2 linked regions of the Rhodopseudomonas palustris genome follow. The main gene of each other region encodes a partner of the protein of the gene in region 2 in a complex. Links are inferred from orthologs where the notes say so. Each region holds a gene or a part of one and is shown on either strand. Other genes may lie near its edges.

Region 1 (3,005 bases), 3.0 Mb from region 2 along the record:
GCGGCCGGCTTGCCGGCAGCCTTCTTGGAGACAGCCGTCTTGCCTGAGGACTTCTTGCCAACCGTCTGTTTGGCCGAAGACTTCTTGGCCGAACCGGACTTCGCGCCCGACTTAGCCGCTGGCTTCGCCGCAGCCTTCTTGGGGGCCTTGGCCGGGGACTTGGCGGCCTTGCCCTTGGTCGCAGCCTTCTTGGCGGTCTTTACGGCGCGCTTGGCGCGGGAGGCCTTGGTCCCCTTCGCCTTGGCACCCTTCTTGGCGTCGGCGGCGCGAACCGCATCGAGCACCCGGCCGATCTCGCGGGTCACCTCGTCGATCGTCATCATGCCGTCGACGGTCAGCAGCTTGCGCTTCTCGGAGTAGTAGTCGACCAGCGGCTCGGTCTGCGCCCGGTAGGCGGACAGACGCTTGGCCAGCGCTTCGGCGTTGTCGTCGGCGCGCGGCTCCTCACCGCGGGCGCGCATCTCGGCGACGCGGGTCTCGACCCGGTCGAGCAGCGCGCCTTCATTGACCTTGAGCTCGACCACGGCATCGAGATCGAAGCCCTTGTCCTTGAGCAGACGATCCAGCGCTTCGGCCTGCGGCACGGTGCGCGGGAAGCCGTCGAGGATGAAGCCCTGGGCGGCATCATCCTGGTCGATTCGGTCGGAGATGATCCCGATCACCACCTCGTCCGGCACCAGACCGCCGGCCGCCATGATATCCTTGGCCTTGAGGCCGATCGGCGTGCCGGCCGCGACAGCGGCGCGCAGCATATCGCCGGTGGAGAGCTGCACGATGCCGTGCTGCTCGACCAGACGGCCCGCCTGCGTGCCCTTGCCCGCGCCAGGCGGTCCGAGGAGGATCAGTCTCATTTCTTGCGCCCCCGCAACTTCGACTTCTTGATCAGGCCTTCATACTGGTGAGCCAGCAGATAGCCCTGCACCTGCGCCACCGTATCCATCGTAACGCTGACGACGATCAGAAGCGAAGTTCCGCCGAAATAGAACGGGACCGAGGCGTAGGAAATCATGATCTCCGGGATCAAGCAGACGATCGCCAGGTAGATCGCACCGACCACGGTGATGCGCGACAGCACGTAATCAATGTACTCGGCGGTGCGCTCGCCCGGCCGGATGCCCGGAATGAAGCCGCCGTGCTTCTTCAGATTGTCCGCGGTCTCGGTCGGGTTGAACACGATCGCGGTGTAGAAGAACGCGAAGAACACGATCATGCCGATGTAGAACAGCAGGAACAGCGGCCGGCCGTGACCGAACTGGGTCACGATCCACTGGAACCACTCCGGCCCGCTGCCGGCGTTGAAGTTCGCGATCGTGGTCGGCAGCAGCAACAGCGACGACGCGAAGATCGGCGGGATCACGCCGGCAGTGTTCAGCTTCAGCGGCAGATGCGAGGACTGGCCCTCGAACATCTTATTGCCGACCTGGCGCTTCGGATACTGGATCAGGAGACGGCGCTGGGCGCGCTCCATGAACACGATGAAGGCGATCACGACGACGGCCATCACCAGCACGACCAGGATCAGGCCGGTCGACAGGGCGCCCTGACGGCCGAGCTCAAGCATATTCGCCAGAGCAGACGGCAGCTCGGCGACGATGCCGGCGAGGATGATCAGCGAAATGCCGTTGCCGATGCCGCGCGAGGTGATCTGCTCACCCAGCCACATCAGGAACATGGTGCCGCCGGTCAGCGTGATCGTGGTCGACAGCCGGAAGAACATGCCCGGGTCGGACACCACATTGCCCGCGCCTTCGAGGCCGACGGCGATGCCGTAGGACTGGAACAGCGCCAGGATCACGGTGAGGTAGCGGGTGTATTGATTGAGCGTCTTGCGGCCGCTCTCGCCTTCCTTCTTCAGCGCTTCGAGCTGCGGCGACACGGTGGTCAGCAGCTGCACGATGATCGATGCCGAGATGTACGGCATGATGTTGAGCGCGAAGATCGCCATGCGGTGGATACCGCCACCGGCGAACATATTGAACATGCCGAGGATGCCGCCGGCCTGCTGGCGGAACACCTGCTCCCACACGTTCGGGTCGATGCCCGGCAGCGGGATGTAGGTGCCGAAGCGGTACACCAGCAGCGCGCCGAGCGTGAACCAGATCCGCTTCTTCAGCTCTTCGGCTTTACCAAGCGCAGAAAAGTTGAGGTTTGCCGCTAGTTGTTCAGCTGCTGAGACCATATCCGGCTTTCTCCCGCGCTGCTCGTCCCGATCCGCCGCCAGATGCGGCGGTCGGGCCGGCGCCGGGCCTCAATTTGGTGCGAGCGCGTCGAAAAATCCACCGTACCGGCGAAGCCGGGCGCCCGCTATAACAGCGGGCGCTGACGGGGATATTACGCCGCCTCGCCTTCTTCCGCCTTCGGGGCGAGGATCTTCACCGAACCGCCGGCCTTTTCGACCGCGGCGATCGCCGACTTGGTCGCACCGTGCACTTCGATGTTCAGCTTCGCGGTGAGCTCACCGCGGCCGAGCAGACGGACGCCGTCCTTGGCGCGGCGCAGAACGCCCGCATCGACCAGCGCCGCGGCGTCGACCACCTTGCCGGCGTCGATCGCCTTGGAGTCGACGGCCTCCTGGAGGCGGTCGAGATTCACTTCGGCGAATTCGAGCGCGAAGATGTTGTTGAAGCCACGCTTCGGCAGGCGACGATGCAGCGGCATCTGACCGCCCTCGAAGCCCTTGATGCGCACGCCCGAACGCGCGGTCTGGCCCTTGCCGCCACGGCCGCCGGTCTTGCCCTTGCCCGAACCGATGCCGCGGCCGATCCGCATGCGCTTCTTGCGCGAACCGACGTTGTCGGCGATCTCGCTGAGCTTCATCGCCCTGTCTCCTTACTTCTCGTCGACGACGCGGACGAGGTGTTGCACCTTGCCGATCATGCCGCGAACTTCAGGCGTATCCTGCAGTTCGGCGACGCGGCCGATCTTGTTCAGCTTCAGGCCGATCAGCGTCTCGCGCTGCGAGTGATGGCGCCGAATCGGGCTGCCGATCTGCTCGACCTTGATCA
Region 2 (3,478 bases):
CTCGGCGTTCCGCTAAAGGCGGCGCGCTCTCTTCCGCAAAGTCCATCGGCCAGTCATTCCGGGCGCTCACGTCAGTGAGCGAACCCGGAACTCGCCGTGCGGGGCACCACCAGGGATTTCAACAATCTCCGGATTTCGGGTTTGCGCAGCTTCGCTGCGCGCCCCGGAATGACGGCTGCGGGCCAGAGCTCCAGACAGCAAAATGCCCGGCGCGAGGCCGGGCATTGCTTATTCGCTTGATCTGCTTGGCGACACCTTAAGCGTAGCGGCCGTGGCAGTGCTTGTACTTCTTGCCGCTTCCGCACGGGCAGTCTTCGTTGCGGCCGACCTTGCCCCAGGTCTCGGGCTTGTTCGGATCGCGGTCCGCCTTGTCGGTGGTCTGTGCCGGCGCCAGCGTGACATTGGCGAGCGCCATCTCGTCCTGTCCGGTGTCGGGGTCCATCTTGTGGACTTCCATCGGCGGCAGTTCCTGCGGCTGATCCGGCGGAATGATCTCGACCCGCATCAGCTGCGCCGTCACCGCCTCGCGCAGATGCGAGCTCATTTCCTGGAAGAGATTGAAGGCTTCGGACTTGTACTCCTGCAGCGGATCGCGCTGGCCGTAGCCGCGCAGGCCGATCACCTGACGCAGGTGATCGAGCATCACCAGATGCTCGCGCCACAGATGGTCGAGGGTCTGCAGCAGGATGCTCTTCTCGGCGTAGCGCATCACGTCCGAGCCCCACTGGCCGACCTTGGCGGCCATGTGTTCGTCGAACACCCGCTCCAGTCGCGTGATCAGCTCCTCGTCGGCGATACCTTCTTCCTTGGCCCATTCGTCGACCGGAATGTCGAGGCCGACCACGCGCTCGACCTCGGCCTTCAGCCCCGCGACGTCCCACTGCTCCGCATAAGCGTGCTCGGGCACGTACTTGGCCACCAGGTCTTCGATGTAGGTGTGGCGCATGTCGGTGACCGTTTCGGCCACGCTGTCTTCCTTCATCAGCTCGATGCGCTGATCGAAGATCACCTTGCGCTGGTCGTTCTGAACGTCGTCGAATTTCAGCAGGTTCTTGCGGATGTCGAAGTTGCGCGCCTCGACCTTCTGCTGCGCTTTTTCCAGCGCCTTGTTGATCCAAGGATGGATGATCGCCTCGCCTTCCTTCAGGCCGAGGCGGGTCAGCATGGTGTCGAGCTTATCGGAGCCGAAGATCCGCATCAGGTCGTCTTCCAGCGACAGGAAGAACTTGGAGCGCCCCGGGTCGCCCTGACGGCCGGAACGGCCACGCAGCTGGTTGTCGATACGCCGGCTCTCGTGGCGTTCGGAGCCGATGATGTACAGGCCGCCGGGACGCTTCGCGGTCTTGGCCGGCTTGTTGCCCTTGGCGGGCTCGATCTCGATCTCGTCCTCGGCCTTCAGCACGATGTCGCGGAAGCGCTCGATGTCGGCCTTGATCTCGGTGATCTTCGCCGCCCGCTCGGCCTCGTCGGTGATGTGCGCGGCTTCCTGCTGAATCCGCATCTCCAGCGAGCCGCCCAGCTTAATGTCGGTGCCGCGGCCCGCCATGTTGGTGGCGATAGTGATCGCGCCCGGCACGCCGGCTTCGGCCACGATGTAGGCTTCCTGCTCATGGAAGCGCGCGTTGAGCACCGCGAACAGCTTCGCGGGTTTGCCGGCGCGGGCGGCTGCGTACAGCTTGTCCATCCCCTTCGGGTCGGTGAAGTCGATCTGCTTGTAGCCGTTCTTCTTCAGATACTCGGCCAGCACCTCGGACTTTTCGATCGAAGCGGTGCCGACCAGCACCGGCTGCATCCGCTTGTTGGCGCGCTCGACCTCGGCGAGGATCGCGGCGTACTTCTCCTGCTGGGTCCGATACACCTCGTCGTCTTCGTCGAGGCGGGCGATCGGCAGATTGGTCGGGATCTCGACCACTTCGAGCTTGTAGATGTCGAAGAACTCGTCGGCCTCGGTGGCCGCCGTGCCGGTCATGCCGGCGAGCTTGTCGTACATCCGGAAGTAGTTCTGGAAGGTGATCGACGCCAGCGTCTGGTTTTCCGGCTGGACGGTGACGTGCTCCTTGGCTTCCAGCGCCTGGTGCAGGCCTTCCGAATAGCGCCGGCCCTGCATCATGCGGCCGGTGAACTCGTCGATGATCACCACCTCGTCGTTGCGGACGATGTAGTCCTTGTCGCGCTGGAACAGCGCGTGGGCGCGCAGCGCCTGATTGACGTGGTGCACCACCGAGACGTTTTCGACGTCGTACAGCGACTCGCCGCGCAGCTGGCCGGCATCGCGCAGCAGCGTCTCGATCTTCTCCATGCCGGCTTCGGTCAGCGTCACGGTGCGCTGCTTCTCGTCGACGTCGTAGTCCGACTTGTCGAGTCGCGGGATGAAGGTATCGATGGTGTTGTAGAAGTCAGAACGGTCGTCGAGCGGACCGGAGATGATGAGCGGGGTGCGGGCTTCGTCGATCAGGATCGAGTCGACTTCGTCGACGATCGCGAAATTGTGCCCGCGCTGGACCATGTCCTCCAGCCGGTACTTCATATTGTCGCGCAGATAGTCGAAGCCGTATTCGTTGTTGGTGCCGTAGGTAATGTCGCAGGCATAGGCCGCCTGGCGCTGGGCATCGTCGAGCCCATGCACGATCACGCCGGTGGTCATGCCGAGGAAGCCGTAGATCTGGCCCATCCAGCCGGAGTCGCGCTTGGCCAGGTAATCGTTGACGGTGACGACGTGGACGCCCTTGCCGGCGAGTGCGTTGAGGTACACGGCGAGCGTCGCGACCAGGGTCTTACCTTCGCCGGTCTTCATCTCGGCGATGTCGCCCTCGTGCAGCACCATGCCGCCGATCAGCTGGACGTCGAAGTGGCGCTGGCCGAGCGTGCGCTTGGCGGCTTCGCGGACGGTGGCGAACGCCGGTACCAGCAGGTCGTCGAGGGTCTTACCGTTGGCGAGCTCGGCGCGGAATTCAGCGGTACGGGCGCGCAGCGCCTCGTCGGACAGCGCGGCCAGTTCCGGTTCGAGCGCATTGATCGCGGCAACCCGCGTCTGGTAGCCCTTGACCCTGCGGTCGTTAGCGGAGCCGAAGAGTTTGCGGGCGAGCGCGCCGATCATGCCAGCTTCCTGTTGTTGCGGTGTGACTTCGCAGCCTTGATGCCGTTCGCTCGAGCCACTATCAACTCATCGTGACGCTCAGGCACCTATCAGGATACAGGTGCGCGCGCGAAATGATTGGTAATCCAGCAATCCGAGGGCCGGCTGCCCAGGGTGCGGTCGCGCGACGACCGCCCGACCCGAGCCTGTGGCGGCACAGATATGGCTGGGCCTGAGGGTTGTCAACGCGCCCGCCTTTCAAGGATTTCATCATTTTGACAGAGTTTTCGCGTTGCCAAGGCACCGCGATTGGGTGACTGTTCCGCCGCCCCGACACCCCGGCTTTCAAGACAAGGATTTTCCATGACACCTGCGTCCAACGCAGTCTCATCCGGCCTGCGC

Evidence for each region. The genes of interacting proteins can lie anywhere in the genome.
Region 1: the proteins of secA (region 2) and secY are in contact, whole or in part, in a crystal structure (PDB 3DIN), measured with the Thermotoga maritima proteins. The link is inferred for Rhodopseudomonas palustris from one-to-one orthologs. Residues at the interface, in WP_004082002.1 of Thermotoga maritima: Glu261, Ala262, Arg263, Lys300, Ala301, Arg302, Thr303, Ile304, Ile305, Leu323, Tyr324, Asp325, Pro326, Val329, Ser330, Tyr333, Ile336, Lys340, Phe345, Val349, Glu363, Phe364, Tyr374, Ser375, Gly376, Gly377, Glu393, Ile395, Thr482, Ser483; in WP_004081795.1 of Thermotoga maritima: Glu108, Gly109, Glu110, Glu111, Ala236, Glu237, Arg238, Arg239, Ile240, Thr241, Ile242, Gln243, Tyr244, Ala245, Arg246, Arg247, Val248, Thr249, Gly250, Arg251, Arg252, Val253, Tyr254, Gly256, Ala257, Ser258, Thr259, Tyr260, Leu261, Pro262.

What each region holds. Positions count from the first base shown.
Region 1 is NZ_CP058907.1:3,556,718-3,559,722, forward strand. Bases 14-2,951 are described here. They hold secY (preprotein translocase subunit SecY), read right to left. Parts: upstream 2,180-2,951; coding sequence 848-2,179; downstream 14-847. Other genes in these bases: HZF03_RS16250 (adenylate kinase), read right to left, coding at 14-851; rplO (50S ribosomal protein L15), read right to left, coding at 2,332-2,817; rpmD (50S ribosomal protein L30), read right to left, coding at 2,830-2,951. Also shown: more of HZF03_RS16250, read right to left, coding at 1-13; more of rpmD, read right to left, coding at 2,952-3,005. UniProt on the Escherichia coli protein: The central subunit of the protein translocation channel SecYEG. Consists of two halves formed by TMs 1-5 and 6-10.
Region 2 is NZ_CP058907.1:553,146-556,623, forward strand. What follows is about bases 57-3,467. They hold secA (preprotein translocase subunit SecA), read right to left. Parts: upstream 3,098-3,467; coding sequence 257-3,097; downstream 57-256. Other genes in these bases: HZF03_RS02580 (peptidylprolyl isomerase), read left to right, coding at 3,440-3,467. In the rest of the region: HZF03_RS02570 (L,D-transpeptidase family protein), read left to right, coding at 1-16; more of HZF03_RS02580, read left to right, coding at 3,468-3,478. UniProt on the Escherichia coli protein: Required for protein export, interacts with the SecYEG preprotein conducting channel.